DNA from 2 places in the Streptomyces siamensis genome. Region 1 is predicted to be linked to the other one. Evidence: riboswitches for the same ligand, from Rfam matches in the RefSeq annotation. Region 1 holds a riboswitch; the other holds the start of a gene.
What was found. A riboswitch is a leader RNA that binds a small molecule or an ion and turns the genes downstream of it on or off. The one in region 1 is predicted to bind cyclic di-AMP.
Positions count from the first base shown of each region.

Region 2: it holds a riboswitch for cyclic di-AMP, as region 1 does, so the genes downstream of both, ABEB03_RS09835 (transglycosylase SLT domain-containing protein) here and ABEB03_RS37355 (M23 family metallopeptidase) in region 1, are expected to answer to the same signal.

Region 1 is NZ_BAABKB010000040.1:21,515-29,292, reverse strand. Features, by position in the region: gene ABEB03_RS37380 (GTP cyclohydrolase II) at 1-482, opposite strand, end outside; gene ABEB03_RS37375 (MarR family winged helix-turn-helix transcriptional regulator) at 679-1,182, opposite strand; gene ABEB03_RS37370 (dihydrofolate reductase family protein) at 1,284-2,429, shown strand; tRNA gene ABEB03_RS37365 (tRNA-Met) at 2,572-2,645, shown strand; gene ABEB03_RS37360 (PP2C family protein-serine/threonine phosphatase) at 2,834-4,039, shown strand; cyclic di-AMP (ydaO/yuaA leader) riboswitch at 4,273-4,427, shown strand; gene ABEB03_RS37355 (M23 family metallopeptidase) at 4,439-5,479, shown strand; gene ABEB03_RS37350 (aldo/keto reductase) at 5,952-6,896, shown strand; gene ABEB03_RS37345 (PrsW family intramembrane metalloprotease) at 6,909-7,778, opposite strand, start outside.
Region 2 is NZ_BAABKB010000003.1:189,419-197,196, reverse strand. Features, by position in the region: gene ABEB03_RS09850 (CHRD domain-containing protein) at 1-540, opposite strand, end outside; gene ABEB03_RS09845 (polyprenyl synthetase family protein) at 863-1,873, opposite strand; gene ABEB03_RS09840 (CocE/NonD family hydrolase) at 2,416-4,449, shown strand; cyclic di-AMP (ydaO/yuaA leader) riboswitch at 4,916-5,027, shown strand; gene ABEB03_RS09835 (transglycosylase SLT domain-containing protein) at 5,050-5,781, shown strand; gene ABEB03_RS09830 (HAD family hydrolase) at 5,903-6,712, opposite strand; gene ABEB03_RS09825 (FAD-dependent oxidoreductase) at 6,917-7,778, opposite strand, start outside.

The sequences.
Region 1 (7,778 bases):
GCCTTGTCCGGGTTGTTGGAGAGCAGGTCCACGGAGTCGATGCCGAGGGCCCGGAGCATCTGGGCGGCGGCCGTGTAGTCGCGGCCGTCCTCGGGCAGCCCGAGCGCGGCGTTGGCGGCGTAGGTGTCGAGGCCCTGGTCCTGGAGGGCGTACGCGTCGAGCTTGTTGTAGAGGCCGATGCCGCGGCCTTCCTGACGGAGGTACAGGAGTACGCCGCCCCGGTCCGCGATCCGTTCCACCGCCTCGCGCAGCTGCGGGCCGCAGTCGCAGCGGGCCGAGCCGAAGACGTCGCCGGTCAGGCACTCGGAGTGCAGCCGCACCAGCGGGTCGGGGCCGGGCTCGCCGAGCACGACCGCCAGGTGCTCCTGCTCGTCGGCGAGGCCGTGGAAGGTGACCAGCTCCGCGTCGACCGAGTAGCCGTCACCGAAGCGCAGCGGTACGCGGACGCGGGTGCGCACCGTGGCGGTGGGGTAGTCGCGCATGTTGTCTCTCCGTCCAGCGGGTTCGTTCGAGACGGTGCTTCAGATTTGAAGCAAGCCCTCGGAGGGAGACAATACACGGTGCTTTAAAGTTCAAGCAATGCGTTCCGCGTCGCCTGTCGCCCGGTGTGCCGTGCGGCGCGGCCCGAGGCCGGCGGCGACTCGCGTGCCCCCCGTCCGCGCGTCTCGCGCGCGGACCTCACGAAGAACGTCGCCGCCAGGGCAGATCTTCCCCGCAGGTCCCGGCCCCTTCGCCCTGGATCGCCCGCGTGATGGCCCCGCAGATCTCCTCCAGCTGGCCGACCTGTTCCGGGGTGAGATGGTCGAAGATCGCCGCCCGCACCGTCTCCACGTGCCCCGGCGCCGTCCGCTCCAGTACGGCCATGCCCTCGTCGGTGAGGGTCGCCACCTGGCCGCGCTTGTCGGTGGGGCAGCCCTCGCGGCGCACCGTCCCGTCGTTCTCCAGCCGTGTCACCGCGTACGTCAGCCGGCTCCGGGTGATCTTCAGGATCTCGGCCAGCTCGGTCATGCGCAGCCGCCGGTCCGGCGCCTCGGAGAGCATGGCGAGGATGGAGTAGTAAAGGTGCGGCATGCCCGCCTCCGCCTGGAGCCGGCGGTCGATCGTGTCCTCCAGGAGCGAGGAGGCGGAGACGTACGAGCGCCAGGCGCGCTGTTCGGCGGGGGAGAGCCAGCGGGTCGTCATGCTGCCAGTCTAGGTATTGTTTAAAAGTTGAACCACTGAGTCAGCCGGGCCGGGCCGCCGCGAGCCGGTTCGAACCGCCGAGAGCCGGAGGGTGCGTCCTCATGCCCCATCCCTACGTCCTGCTGTCCGCCGCCGTCTCCCTCGACGGCTTCCTGGACGACACTGGCCCCGAGCGGCTGCTGCTCTCGGGAGCGGCCGACTTCGACCGGGTCGACGAGGTGCGGGCGTCCAGCGACGCGATCCTCGTCGGGGCCGGCACGATCCGCGCGGACAATCCGCGGCTCCTGGTCAACTCGGCCGAGCGCCGCACGGCACGCGTCGCCGAGGGGCGTCCGGAGTACCCGCTGAAGGTCACCGTCAGCGGGTCCGGCGATCTCGACCCGGCGGCACAGTTCTGGCACACCGGCGGCGAGAAGGCCGTCTACACGACCGACAAGGGGGCGGGCCGGGCGGCCGAGGCCCTGCGCGGGCTCGACCACCTCGGCATCGACATCGTCTCCACCGGCCCCGAGCTCGACTGGCGCGCCGTGCTGGAGCACCTGCACGACGTGCGGGGCGTGCGCCGCCTCATGGTCGAAGGGGGCGGGCGGGTCCACACCCAGCTGATGCGGGAAGGGCTCGCGGACGAGCTGCATCTCGCCGTCGCACCGCTCTTCGTGGGCCAGCCGGACGCGCCGCGGCTGTTCGGTCCGGGCGCGTATCCCCCCGGGCGGATGCGCCTCGTGGAGACGCGGGCCGTCGGAGACGTCGTCCTCATCCGGTACGTCCCCACGGCACCCGGCACCGGCGAGCTCGCCGGCGCCGCGGACCGGCAGTGGCTGGCCCTCGCCTGCGAGCTGGCCGCGCTGTGCCCGCCCTCGCAGACGGCGTTCAGCGTGGGCGCGGTGGTGGTCGCGGCCGACGGCACCGAGCTGGCCCGCGGTCACTCCCGGGAGGGTGACGACCCCGTCGTGCACGCCGAGGAGGCCGCGCTCGCCAAGATCGACCCCGCCGACCCCCGGCTGGCCTCCGCCACCGTGTACAGCAGCCTGGAGCCGTGCGCCCGACGCGCCTCCCGGCCCGCCCCCTGCGCCCGGCTGATCCTCGACGCCGGGGTGCGGCGCGTGGTGACCGCGTGGCGCGAGCCCGACACGTTCGTCGCGGAGGCCGACGGAAGCGGGCTGCTCGCCGCCGCGGGCGTCCACGTCCTCGAACTGCCGGAGTTCGAGGAGCGGGCGAAGGCGCCCAACCGGCACCTGCTCGGCTAGGGGGTTTCGTTCGGATCGCCGCGGGCCCGAGCCGATCCGAACGAAGCCCCCTGGTCCCCGGCCTCGCGCGACACGCCGGGAGGGGGCGCGGAGAAACGTGTGTGCTTCGGGTCCCGCGGATGGCGTACACTGGTTTCACCGACGCGGGGTGGAGCAGCTCGGTAGCTCGCTGGGCTCATAACCCAGAGGTCGCAGGTTCAAATCCTGTCCCCGCTACTGAAACAAGGGCCGGACTCGGAATGACGAGTCCGGCCCTTGGTCTTTCCCCCGGCCTGTTCCCGGTCCTCGGCCTTTCCTCGCACCCTTGCCCCGCGCCCCGGGTGGCGGCAGGGCACGACCTCGCGCATTCCCCCGGTCGGTCCACACCGGTCGCCGCCCGCCCCCGTGCCGGGAAATCTGGACGGGTGGGGCGACCAGGAAGCGAGCGGCGAGCGGCCACGGGCCCGTACGACCGGTCCGGTGGACGGCTGCCCGGCGACCCCGTGCCCGACCCCGGCCTCGGGGACACCCCGCGGCCCCGTCCCGCGGGCGCCGGGGAGCGTGGGGTCTCCTCCGCGCGGACCTTCGTCCGGGTGCTGCCCGCGCTGCTCGTCGTCGCCGGGGTCCTCTACGACTACCTGACCCCGAGGGAGTTCACCGCCGCCCCCTTCTTCACCGCCGCCCCGCTGGTGGCCGCGCCTCTCTACACGCTGCTGAGCACGGCGCTCACCGGCCTGCTGGCCGTCGTCGCCGTCCTCGCGGTCCACCTCAGGCTCGGAATCGTCATGCACGTCGACGCGGTCACGGAAGTCGTCACCGTGGCGACCGCCGCCGGCCTGGCCGCGCTCATCAACGTCCTCGTGCGCCGCAGCGACGAACGGCTCGCCTCGGTCCGGGAGGTCTCCGAGTCCGCGCAGCGCGCGGTGCTGCCGGAACCGGCCGAGCGGATCGGCGGTCTGGAGGTCGCCGCACGCTACGAGGCGGCGCAGGCCGACGCGTTCATCGGCGGCGACCTTTACGCGGTGCAGGACTCGCCGCACGGCGTACGCGTGGTCGTGGGAGACGTACGGGGCAAGGGCATGGGCGCGGTGGCCGCCGTCGCCGTAGTGATCGGCGCCTTCCGGGAGGCGGCCGAGCAGGAGGCGACCCTGGAGGCGGTCGCCGGCCGTCTCGAACGGGCGCTGGCGCGTGAGGGCACCCGGCGGGAAGGTCTGGACGCCTTCGAGGGCTTCACCACGGCCGTGCTCGCGGAGGTCCCGCACGGCGAGTGTGTCGTGCGGATCCTCAACCGCGGCCATCCGCCACCCCTGCTGCTGCACGCCGACGGCACGCTCGTCACGCTCGACGGCGGGCCGGCGGCACTGCCGCTCGGGATGGGCGAGTTGGGCAGCTGGCCCGACCGTGCGGTGTGCGAGAAGTTCCCGCACGGGGCGACGCTGCTCCTCTACACCGACGGTCTGTCCGAGGCGCGCGACGGGCGTGGGGACTTCTACGACCCGGCGGAACGTCTCGCCGGACGCGTATTCCCCGGTCCCGACGCCCTGTTGACCGTCCTGGCCGAGGAGGTCCGGCGGCACGCGGGAGGCGGCACGACGGACGACATGGCGCTGCTCGCCGTACGACGTCCTTGATCGTCGTCACCGGGGGTGACCGGACCGTATCCCTCCGCATAACGACTGACGCACCATCAAGGAAAGGTGTGTTTACGAGGTGCGGTCAACTCGCCCGGTTTCCGACGGTGGTGCCCCCAAAGTCCAGGCCAAAAGCGTTAACGATCAGTCCGAACGGCTTGGAATCCGGGGTCCGCGTCTATTAACGTTCGATAACGCAGCGCGGTCGTCCCAGCCGTCACAAGAGATGGCTCCGTGCGCACGCGCCGAATCCCGCAAGGGAGCCGGGGAACCACCAACTTGGGGTGAATCGGGCGTTCTTCGCGGTCATATCCGTGGGGGACGCGCGTAGGAGACCTTCCTGCTCCGAACCCGTCAGCTAACCCGGTAGGCGAGAAGGAAGGAAAGGAGCGCGCCCACGTGGCGTCCAACCGGCCTGCCCAGCCAACCTCGTTCGCGCCGGACGAAACCCAGTCCATCGGCTACGCGCACGGCAACGACGAGGGCCCCTGGGAGGAGTGGAATCCCACCGCGGATTCCGTCCGTCCCGTCCGCGGCCGGCACCGCGTCAGCAAGCAGCGCGGCGGAGGACTCGCCCGCAGCTCCACCGTCCTCGGTGTCGGGGTCATAGCCGCCGTCGGCGCGGGTGGCATGGCCACCGCGGCGCCCGGCAAGCCGCCGGTCTCGATCTCCCTGCCCGACCTCTCCTCGGTCACCGAGTCCGCCAAGGCCCTGATCTCCGACGGCGGCGAGTCCAGCGCGCCCAAGGGCTCCAACACTCCTCTCACCACCGCCGGACTGACCAGCGCGGACGCCGCGCAGGGCAGCGCCGACGCCGGTGAGGCGCTGCGTGCCCGCATCATGCAGCAGGCCGAGTCGCAGCAGGACCAGGTCGACAGCGCGGCCCAGGAGGCCGCCGAGACCGCCGCCGCGAAGCAGGCCGCCGAGACCGCCGCGAAGCAGCAGGACGCCGCGGAGGCCAAGGCCACCGCCGCCAAGAAGAAGGCGGAGGAGGAGGCCAAGGCCAAGGCCGAGGCGGAGCGCCTCGCCGAGCTGGCCAAGAGCTACTCGCTGCCCACCTCCTCGTACACGCTGACCTCCACCTTCGGTGAGGCCGGCTCCATGTGGTCCTCCGGCTACCACACCGGCCTCGACTTCGCGGCGCCCACCGGGACGCTCATCAAGGCGATCCACGGCGGCACCATCACGGAGGCCGGCTGGGCCGGCGCGTACGGCTACCGCACGGTCCTCACCCTCGACGACGGCACCGAGCTGTGGTTCTGCCACCAGTCGTCGATCAGTGTCACCGCCGGGCAGAAGGTCACCACGGGCGAAGTGATCGGGCGCGTGGGTGCGACGGGCAACGTCACCGGACCGCACCTCCACCTGGAAGTGCACCCCGGCGGAGGCGACTCCATCGACCCGATGGCCTGGCTGCGCGGCAAGGGCCTCAACCCCTGAGCCGACCGTCTTCACCCTTGCGCCGAGGGGCTCCGGCTCCGGGCTGAGGGTCTCCACCCTTGCGCCGAGGGATCTCCCCTGGGCTGAGGGTCTCCAGCTCTGTGCCGAGGGCTCCGGCTCCTGGCTGAGGTGCTCCACGCTCGTGCCGGGGGATCTCCCCTGGCCGAGGGTCTCCACCCTTGTGCTCAGGGATCCGAGCCTGGGCCGAGGGTCTCCACCCGAACCCAGGGCTCAGCGCCCTGGGCGCACGGGCTTCATCCCGAGCCGAGGGGCCCGGCCCCCGGTGCGAGGGGCGCCACTCCTGAGGCGCGACCGCACATCCTCCGCCGAGGCGGCGCCACTTCCTCCGCGGCAACGGTCTCCGGCAGCCCTGACGACAACCCCCCGACGTCAGGGCTGCCGGTCAGGTGCATTCGGATGTCTTCGGATGCATGCGGAATACACCCATCCGGTAAGGGTGTTGGGGCGAGGTATGACTCCTCTCCGCAAGCTCGGTCCGTCCGACCTCGAGATCTTCCCGCTCGCCCTCGGGGGCAACGTCTTCGGCTGGACCGCCGACGAAGCGCACTCCTTCGCCGTGCTCGACGCGTACACCGCCGCCGGCGGCAACTTCATCGACACCGCCGACTCCTACTCGGCGTGGGTCGACGGCAACGAGGGCGGCGAGTCCGAGACCCTCATCGGCTCGTGGCTGAAGAAGCGCGGCAACCGCGCGGACGTCGTCCTCGCCACCAAGGTCAGCCAGCACCCCCGGTACCCGGGCCTGTCCGGTGCCAACATCAAGGCGGCGGCCGACGCGTCCCTGCGCCGCCTCGGCACCGACCGCATCGACCTGTACTACACGCACTTCGACAAGCCGGAGGTGCCGGTCGAGGAGATCATCGGCGCGCTCGACGAACTGGTGCGCGCGGGCAAGGTGCGGCACATCGCCGCGTCCAACATCTCCCCCGAGCGGCTCCGCGAGTCCCTGGAGTTCTCCGACCGCGAGGGCCTCGCGCGCTATGTCGCCCTGCAGCCCCACTACAACCTCGTCTCGCGCGACACGTACGAGGGGCCCCTGCACGACGTCGCCTCCCGCGCCGGCCTCGCCGCCGTCCCGTACTTCGCCCTCGCGTCCGGCTTCCTCACGGGCAAGTACCGCCCGGGTACGAGCGTCGACTCGGCCCGCGCCGCAGGGGCGGGCAAGCACCTCGACTCCGAACGCGGCATCCGTGTCCTGGCCGCCCTGGACGAGGTCGCCGAGGCGCACGGCGCACCGGTCGCCACGGTCGCCCTGGCCTGGCTGGCCGCCCAGCCGACGGTCGCGGCCCCCATCGCCTCCGCCCGCACGGTCGAACAGCTCCCGGCGCTGCTGGGCGTGGCGGACCTCGTCCTCACGGAGGGGGAGCTGGCGAAGCTGACGAAGGCGTCCGCCTGACAGGAGCTGCCGCTAGGTGCGGTAGGGGTTGTAGGCGGGGTACGGGGCCACCGGGCCGTACGGGTTCCCGTACGGCTGTCCCTGCGGTTGCTCCGCGGGGTGTCCGTACGCCCAGGCGTACCCGTACCCGTAGCCGCTTCCCTGGGCGGGCCACGGCGGTGCCGGAATCCGCGGTGCGACCGCCCGTGCCGCGTACGCCAGGGCGGGCCGGGCGATCTCCCTGCGCCGCCACAGCTCGTCGAGCAACTCCCGCTCCCGCACGACGAAGTCGGCGCCGGCACGGCCGCGGCGGCCCCGGTGACGCAGGAACGCGAGCGAGGTCGCGTACGCCTCGTACTCCGCGACCGAGCGCGCCGCGGCCTTCCCGCCGTGATGCCCCGCGTACTCGCGGGCGAGCCGCCGCGCCCGCATGGAGCCGAGCACATGGGGTTCGGCCGGGATCAGCCAGCCGGCGACGGCGTACGCCGGAAGCTCCGTGCGCACGGTGCGCAGTTCACGCTGCCGTGTCCAGACGACCAGCCAGGTCAGCAGTCCGAACGCGGGCACCATGAACGCGGCGTACACCGCGAAGAATCCGTACTCCCCGAACGTCGAGGAGCCGTTCCAGACGGAGTGCATGCCCATGGCGAGCAACAGTCCGCCGAAGGGCAGCAGCACGCGGCGCAGATGCTGGCGTTCCGCGGACAGTGCCGCGACGCCGAATCCGATGCCGGTCAGCACGGTGAACAGCGGATGCGCGAACGGTGACATGACCACGCGGACGAAGAAGGTCGCGGCGGTGAGGGAGGCGAGCCCCCGCTCCCCGCTGAGCTGGTCGGTCCCGAACGCGGTGCCGAGGTAGAGGATGTTCTCGGTGAACGCGAAGCCGGTGGCCGTGATCCC
Region 2 (7,778 bases), on a different contig from region 1:
GGTGTGCAGATTGGCGTAGAAGGAACCCGGGTCGGTCTTCAGCGCGTCGAGGAGGGCCGCGTCCTCGACCTCGACGGTGCCGACGACGCTGTGGTGCCTGATCTTGCCGAGCAGCTCGGTGAAGTCGATCTTGACGCCGCCGTTGGTGCCCTTGGCGCCCTGGTGGATGTGGAGCAGGGTCGGCCTGCCGGTGCCGCGCCAGGTCACGGCGACGGACACCTTGTTGCCCTTGACCTTGATGAACTCCAGTGCCGCGCCGTCCTTGTCGCCGACGGCGGGGCCGCCCTGGACGGGCACCTCGTTGGCGCCGCGCAGGCTGGTGGCGAGGATGGTCCCGCCGCTGCCTCCCATGACGCCGCTCTGCGTGACGATGGTCCGGTCGTCGTGCGCGGAGTGGCTCGTGCCGCGGTCCTCGCGGTGACTGCCGCTGTCGGCGACCGCCGGGATGACGGCGGCGGCGACACCGGCCGCGGCGGCGACCGCGACACCGGTCAGGATCAGACCCTTGCGACGCGTACTGATCGTGGCGTTCGATCCCATGATTCTGTTTTCTCCCCGTACTTCAGCCGACGCCCCCTGCGTCAGCTTCTGGGCATGAGTACGGACCTGATCTGACCCTGGACTCAATCCAACTCAGTGACGCACGTCACACTTCCGGGTGAGCCCCTGACACGCCGAAACCCGCTGGGACCGGACACGACGGCTCAGCCCGTCCGGCGCTCGAGGACGAGGCCGTGCAGGCCGATCAGAGGGCACGGAAAGCCGGCCCGAGCCCGAGACGGGGCCACGAGCAGAGCGCGGACCGGGGCAAAGGCGCGAGCGAGGGCCGGGGCCAGAACGTGGACCGGGCCGGAGGACCAGATCAGCCGGCCCGGTGCACCACCGCGTCCACCAGCTCCACGAGCGCCGCCTTGGCATCGCACTCCGGCAACGGAACCAGCGCCGCACGCGCCTCCTCCGCGTACCGCACGGTGTCCCGCCGCGCCTGCTCCAGGGCCGGGTGGGACCGCAGCCGGGCCAGCGCCTCGGCGTGCCGGGCGTCGTCGGTGAGGTCGGAGTCGAGCAGCTCGCACAGCGCGATGTCCTCCGCGAGCCCGAGCCGCTCCGCGCGCTCACGCAGCCGGAGCACCGGCAGCGTGGGGATGCCCTCGCGCAGGTCCGTGCCGGGCGTCTTGCCGGACTCGTGCGAGTCGGACGCGATGTCCAGCACGTCGTCCGCGAGCTGGAAGGCAACACCGAGACGCTCCCCGTACTGGGTGAGCACGTCGACGACCGTCTCGTCGGCTCCCGACATCATCGCGCCGAACCGGCAGGCGACGGCGACCAGCGAACCGGTCTTGCCGCTCAGGACGTCGAGGTAGTGATCGACCGGGTCGCGCCCGTCGCGCGGCCCCGCGGTCTCCAGGATCTGGCCGGTGACCAGCCGTTCGAAGGCCTCGGCCTGGATGCGGACCGCCTCGGGCCCGAGGTCGGCCAGGATGTAGGAGGCGCGGGCGAAGAGGAAGTCACCGGTCAGGACGGCGACCGAGTTGCCCCAGCGGGTGTTGGCGCTCGGCACCCCGCGCCGCACGTCCGCCTCGTCCATCACGTCGTCGTGGTACAGCGTGGCGAGGTGGGTGAGCTCGACGACCACCGCCGAGGGCACGACACCCGGCGCGTAGGGGTCACCGAACTGCGCGGCGAGCGTCACGAGAAGCGGCCGGAACCGCTTCCCGCCGGCCCGCACGAGGTGCTGGGCGGCTTCCGTGATGAAGGGGACCTCGCTCTTGGTGGCTTCGAGCAAACCCTCCTCGACAGCCGCCAATCCGGCCTGGACATCGGCTTCGAGAGCCTGGTCCCGCACGCTCAGCCCGAACGGCCCGACGACGGTCACGAGAGGTTCTCCTGTCTGCTGACGATCACATGGCGAAACTCGGTCGATCATTCGGTCGATGACACGGTTTGTCGATGTGTCGCTGCCATCACTCAAGTCAGCGTATCCGGTCACGTTTCGATCACCACGAGCGCCCACCGTCCCCCGGCCGACTTGGCTCCGGCAGGAGGTACCTCCATGCCCGGGCGGTATCCGATCACCAACGGTATGTTCGCGATCAGCCGATACCCGGCGACATGTGGCGTTACGTTCCGATACAACCGGAAGTGGGTGACCGTGTCCCGAACCTGCGCCGAGCCGAGCCCGGCAGCCGGCCCTCGTCGCCGACCGGTCGGCATCACCTGGCCGGACGCACGCACACGGCGGAACACATCCCCTCGGTGGACGCCGCGCACGGCGCCGCCCACCGAGGTCACCCCCACGCACCCCGCCCGCCCCACGTACCGCAAGGGCCCGCCGGGCCGCCCCGACAGGCCGCGCCCGACGACCGTGCCGAACCGCCCGAGTCCCACGGCTCCGCCGGGCCCGGGAGCGCGATGATCATGCACATCCGTACGTCCTTCCCGTACGAGACCGCCCACGAGGACATCTGGATCCCTCTCCCGGACGGCACCCGTCTGTACGCGCGCGTCTGGCGCCCGCTGACCGAGGAACGCGTACCCGCTCTCCTCGAATACCTTCCGCACCGCCTCACGGACCGGACCGCGCCCCGCGACTGGCAGCGCCACCCCTGGTACGCGGGCCACGGCTACGCCTCCGTCCGCGTGGACATCCGCGGGCACGGCAATGCGGAGGGCATGCCGGCGGACGCGCACGCGCAGGAGGAGCTGGACGACGGCGTGGAGGTGGTCAACTGGCTGGCCGCCCAGCCCTGGTGCACGGGAAGCGTCGGCATGTTCGGCATCTCCTGGGGCGGCTTCGACTCTCTCCGGATCGCGGCCCTCGCACCCGAGCCGCTCAAGGCGGTCGTCGCGGTCTGCTCGACGGACGACCGCTACGACAACGACGTCCACTACGCAGGAGGTTCCGTACGGGCCGCCGGCCTGCACGCCAGGTCGGCCGCGACGCTCGCCTCCGCCGCCCTTCCCCCGGACCCGGCGCACGTGGGCGAGGTGATGTGGCGGGACATGTGGGTGAAGCGGCTCCAGGCGGTGGAGCCACCGGTCCACACCTGGCTGGAGCACCAGACCCGGGATGCGTACTGGCGCCACGGGAGCGTCCGCGAGAACTACGGAGCGATCCGGGCGGCGGTCCTGGCGGTCGGCGGCTGGCACGACCCGTACCGCGACACGGTGCTGCGTCTGGTCGAGCACCTGCCACCCGATCGCGTACGCGGAGTGATCGGCCCGTGGTCGCACCACTATCCCGACCGGGACCGGCCGCCCGGCCCGGCGATCGGCTTCCTCCAGGAGACCCTGCGCTGGTGGGACCACTGGCTGCGCACCCCGACGACGCCCGGGACGGGCCCCGGCCCCGGCCCCGGCCCCGGCGGCATCATGACGGAACCGCTCCTGCGCTCGTACGTCATGGACGCGCGTCCCCCGGCGACGACGTATCCGGTGATCACCGGCCGCTGGGTGGGTGATCCCGTCTGGCCGTCGCCCTCCGTGACCCGGGTCACATACGCGCTCCAGGGCGACCCGGTGGCGGTGCGCTCACCGCAGCACACCGGGGTGGACGCGGGCCGCACCGTCCCACGCGGCCACGACGCCGACCTGCCCCCGGACCAGCGGGAGGAGGACGCCCGGTCGGTCTGCTTCGAGTTCGAGGTCACGGAGGAGACCTGGGTCCTGGGCCGCCCGGCGGTCCGGCTGCGGCTGACCTCGCACTCCCCCCGGGGCCAGGTGATCGCCAGGCTGTGCGACGTGGCTCCCGACGGCGCCTCGACGCTCGTCACCCGGGGCGTGCTGAATCTGTCGGCGCGCCACGGCAGCGACCGGGCGACGGCATGGGTGCCGGGCGCGACGGAGGACGTGCTCGTCGAGCTGGACCCCATCGGTCACGCGTTCCCGCCCGGGCATCACGTCCGGCTCGCCGTCTCCTCCGCGTACTGGCCGTGGGTCTGGCCCCAGCCCGGTCCGGAGACCGGCTTCACCCTGGACCCGGCGGCCGGCGTCCTCGAACTCCCGGTGAGGGCACGGGAGTCGGACCCGGCGATCGCCTTCGAGGAGCCGGAGCAGTCCGCACCCCTCGGGGCGGCCTCCCCCGCGACGCTGGACGAGCCGCGCCCCGAACGGCTCCTCGTGCACGACGTCGCCAAGGGCGAGTGGCGTCTGGAGACCGACCTCCGTCACGAAGGCACCCATATCCACCCGGACGGCCTCGAAGTCACCGAGGACGTCGGGGAGTCGTACACGATCGACGAGTCCGGCCCCTTGTCGGCGCGCGCCCGCTCGGCCTGGTCGGTCCGCTTCCACCGCCCTGACCTCGCCTGGGACGCCCGGGTGACGACGCGGTCGGAACTCACCTGCTCCGAAAGGGAGTTCATCGCCTCCGACGAGGTCATCTGCAGGGACGGCGACGAGGTGGTCTTCCACCGGACGTGGCAGAAGCGGATCCCGCGCACGTCGGGCTAGGCCCGCCGACGCTCCGGCCCTGCCCGCCGGGGCGGCCGGACGCACGACCGCCCTGCCCCACGGAAACCCCTGCGGCCTGCCCGAGTTGCCCGACTTATACCCTCCGGCCCGCCACGCCCTGATGTCCGAGTTGTACCTACTCGTACCGATAGGCCACCGAGGCGTGATGTCCGAGTTGCCGGTCTTGCCGCTTTAGTTGGCCTTGGTCTCGTGAGTTGGGTCACGTGCACCCTCGACCGGGAATTTACGCCGTCTTCACAGGATCCCTTTGCTAAAGGCAAGTTGAGGATCCAATTCCGGTTGAATCGGACGTATCGACACTGCCTTAATCAGGCGAAAGCGATCTTCGTCCGAAATTCAGCCCTTGTTCCCGACATGTGCTCTCGCATACGTTCACGTCGATCCCGGGCGGATCGCCGAATCCTGCCGCCGCCCGGACCCACCCACCCACGCACACACGGCAGGAGCGGGGGACCCAGAAAAGCCGTCGATCCAGACAAACCGGAACGACTAGGGGTCAAGCCGCACAGAGAGCGCGGCCGGGCACCTCCCCGCCCGAACCCGACAGCTCACCTCGCAGGCGCAGGAGAGGAAACCGCCATGTCCGGACGACTCATGAACCGCCGCTTCAGGACCAGCCCCCTCATCACCCGTGGCGTGCTCGCCGCCGGTGTGGGCGGAGTCGCCCTCGCACTCCCCCTCCTGAGCGCCACCGGCGCCCAGGCCGCCACCGCGACGCAGACCGTCCGGGCGACCGTCCCCCAGGTGCAGCTCCTCACCTACACCGTGGTCGCCGGTGACACCCTCCAGAGCGTCGCGAAGAAGAACCCGTCGAGCGGTGGCTGGCAGGCGCTGTACGACGCCAACAAGGCCGTCATCGGCCCCGACGCCGCCCACCTGCGCCCGGGACTGGTGCTGACGGTGGGCACGAAGAACCTCGCGACCGGCGTGGTGTCCCCGCTCACCAAGGCCGCACCGGCGGCAGCGGCCCCCTCCTCCGGCAAGACGTACGCCAACAACCTCGACGGCTGGATCAAGCACTCCCTGGACATCATGGCCAAGAAGCGCATACCCGGCACGTACAACGGCATCCACCGCAACGTGATGCGCGAGTCCTCCGGCAACCCCCGCGCCATCAACAACTGGGACTCCAACGCCAAGGCCGGCATCCCCTCGAAGGGCCTCCTCCAGGTGATCGACCCCACCTTCAAGGCGTACCACGTCCCCGGCACCTCGATGGACCCGTACGACCCGGTCGCGAACATCACGGCCGCCTGCAACTACGCCGCGGCGAAGTACGGCTCGATCGACAACGTCAACGGAGCGTACTGACCCGGCGACAGCGGCACATCGCCGATTCGGGGCGCGGGCGGACTTCCGCACGCGCCCCGAATCGGTATTTTTGTCCGTCTTTCTCAGACTTCTCTGATTTGTTCCGTTTCTTCGGTTGCGTCTACACCCCGAAGAGCCGTTCCAGCACGACCGCGATGCCGTCGTCCTCGTTCGACAAGGTCACCTCGTCGGCCACCGCCTTCAGTTCCGGATGCGCGTTGGCCATGGCGATCCCACGGGCCGCCCAGTCGAACATGGGGATGTCATTGGGCATGTCGCCGAAGGCGAGGGTCTCGGCGGGCGCGAGACCGAGGTGCGCCGCGGCGAGGGCGAGACCCGTCGCCTTGGTCACGCCGCATGGCTGGAGTTCGACGGTACCCGGCCCCGACATGGTGACCGTCGCCAGCGAACCGACCACCGACCGTGCCGCCGAGGCCAACTCGTCGTCGGTCAGGGAAGGGTGACGGAGCAGCACCTTGCTGATGGGCTCCGTCCACAGGTCGTCGCGCCGCCGCACCCGTACCGCCGGGAGCGTCGGGTGGGGCATCACGTAGCCCGGCTCGATCAAGGTCAGCCCGTCCACGCCGTCCTGGTCCACCGCCGCGTACAGCAGGCCGACTTCCGCCTCGATCTTGCCGAGCGCCGTCTCCGCCAGTTCCCTGTCCAGGGTCACCGACCACAGCATCCGGTCCGCCCCGGCGTCGTACAGCTGCGCTCCCTGACCGCACACCGCCAGTCCCTCGCCGCCGAGTTCGTCCAGCAGCGGTCGCACCCTCGGTGCGGGACGGCCCGTCACCACGAGATGCCGGGCACCCGCCTCGGCCACCCTCGCCAGCGCGGCCCGCGACCGGTCGGAGAGGGTGTCGTCGCCGCGCAGCAGCGTTCCGTCCAGGTCAGTGGCGATGAGTGAATATGCAGTCGGAGCGGCCATGATCCGAAGAATACGGATCGCACGACTCAACGGCCCGCCGTGAACCGGACGACGTCCGGTATCCCGCCCGCAACGCCCTTCACCGTCCGGACGGCAGGGGCAGTTCGCCGTACAACCCGTGCGCGCGGTACACGGAGGCGCCCTTCTCCACAGCCACGCAAGGGCGAGGTGCGCCGCTTCGCCCGCAGCGCACCTCGCCCCAACTCACCTGTGTGCGGCGGCCAGATGTCCGGCCAGCCGGGGCGAGGCGAACTCCGTCCCGCACACGAACCGCATCACCGGCCCGTACGAGGCCGCCGCCGGCAGCCCGGTGAAGTACAGGCCTCGGACGGAGGAGCGGTAGCCCGCGCCCAGCCTCGGGGTGCCGCGGCTGACCGCCAGTTCGGTGCGCAGCTCGTGCCCGAGGAAGTCCATCGCCGCGACGTCGACGCGATAGCCGGTCGCCGCGACGACGTGGTCGGCGAAGAGTTCCTCGGCCCGGCCCCCATGGGTCCGGACGGTCAGGACGGGGCTGCCCTCGCGCACCTGGGCGCGGACGATCCGCTGGACCTCACGGACCTCGACCTTGCCCTCGAAGCGGTCGCGCAGCCACCAGGCTCCGAGCGGGCCGAGCACCCGGCGCACCAAGTAGTGCCGGGCCCGCGCGGGCAGGTGGCGATAGGGCTGCGGGTAGTAGCTCAGGGCCCACAGGGACCAGGCGCGGCCGAAGGGGGACTCGGGGCGCAGCCTCGGCTGGTGCCACGGGGGCGCGCCGAAGTCCACGGCGCCCCTGCCGCGGGACACCACCCGCACCCGCGCACCCGCCTCCGCCGCGAGCGCCGCCGTCTCCAGAGCGGACTGGCCGGCGCCGACGACGATCAGTTCCTTGCCGGAGAACCGGCTCAGGTCGTGGTGCTGGGAGCTGTGCGAGACGGGGCCCGTGGGGGTGGGCCCGTCGGCCGCCACGCTCGCGAGCTCGGGAGGCAGATGGTCGAGTCCGGACAGACCGGTGGCCACCACGACGGCCCGCGCGGTGAACAACTCGCCCGAGTCCAGCTTGAGTTCGAAGCCGTCCGGGCTCTCGGCG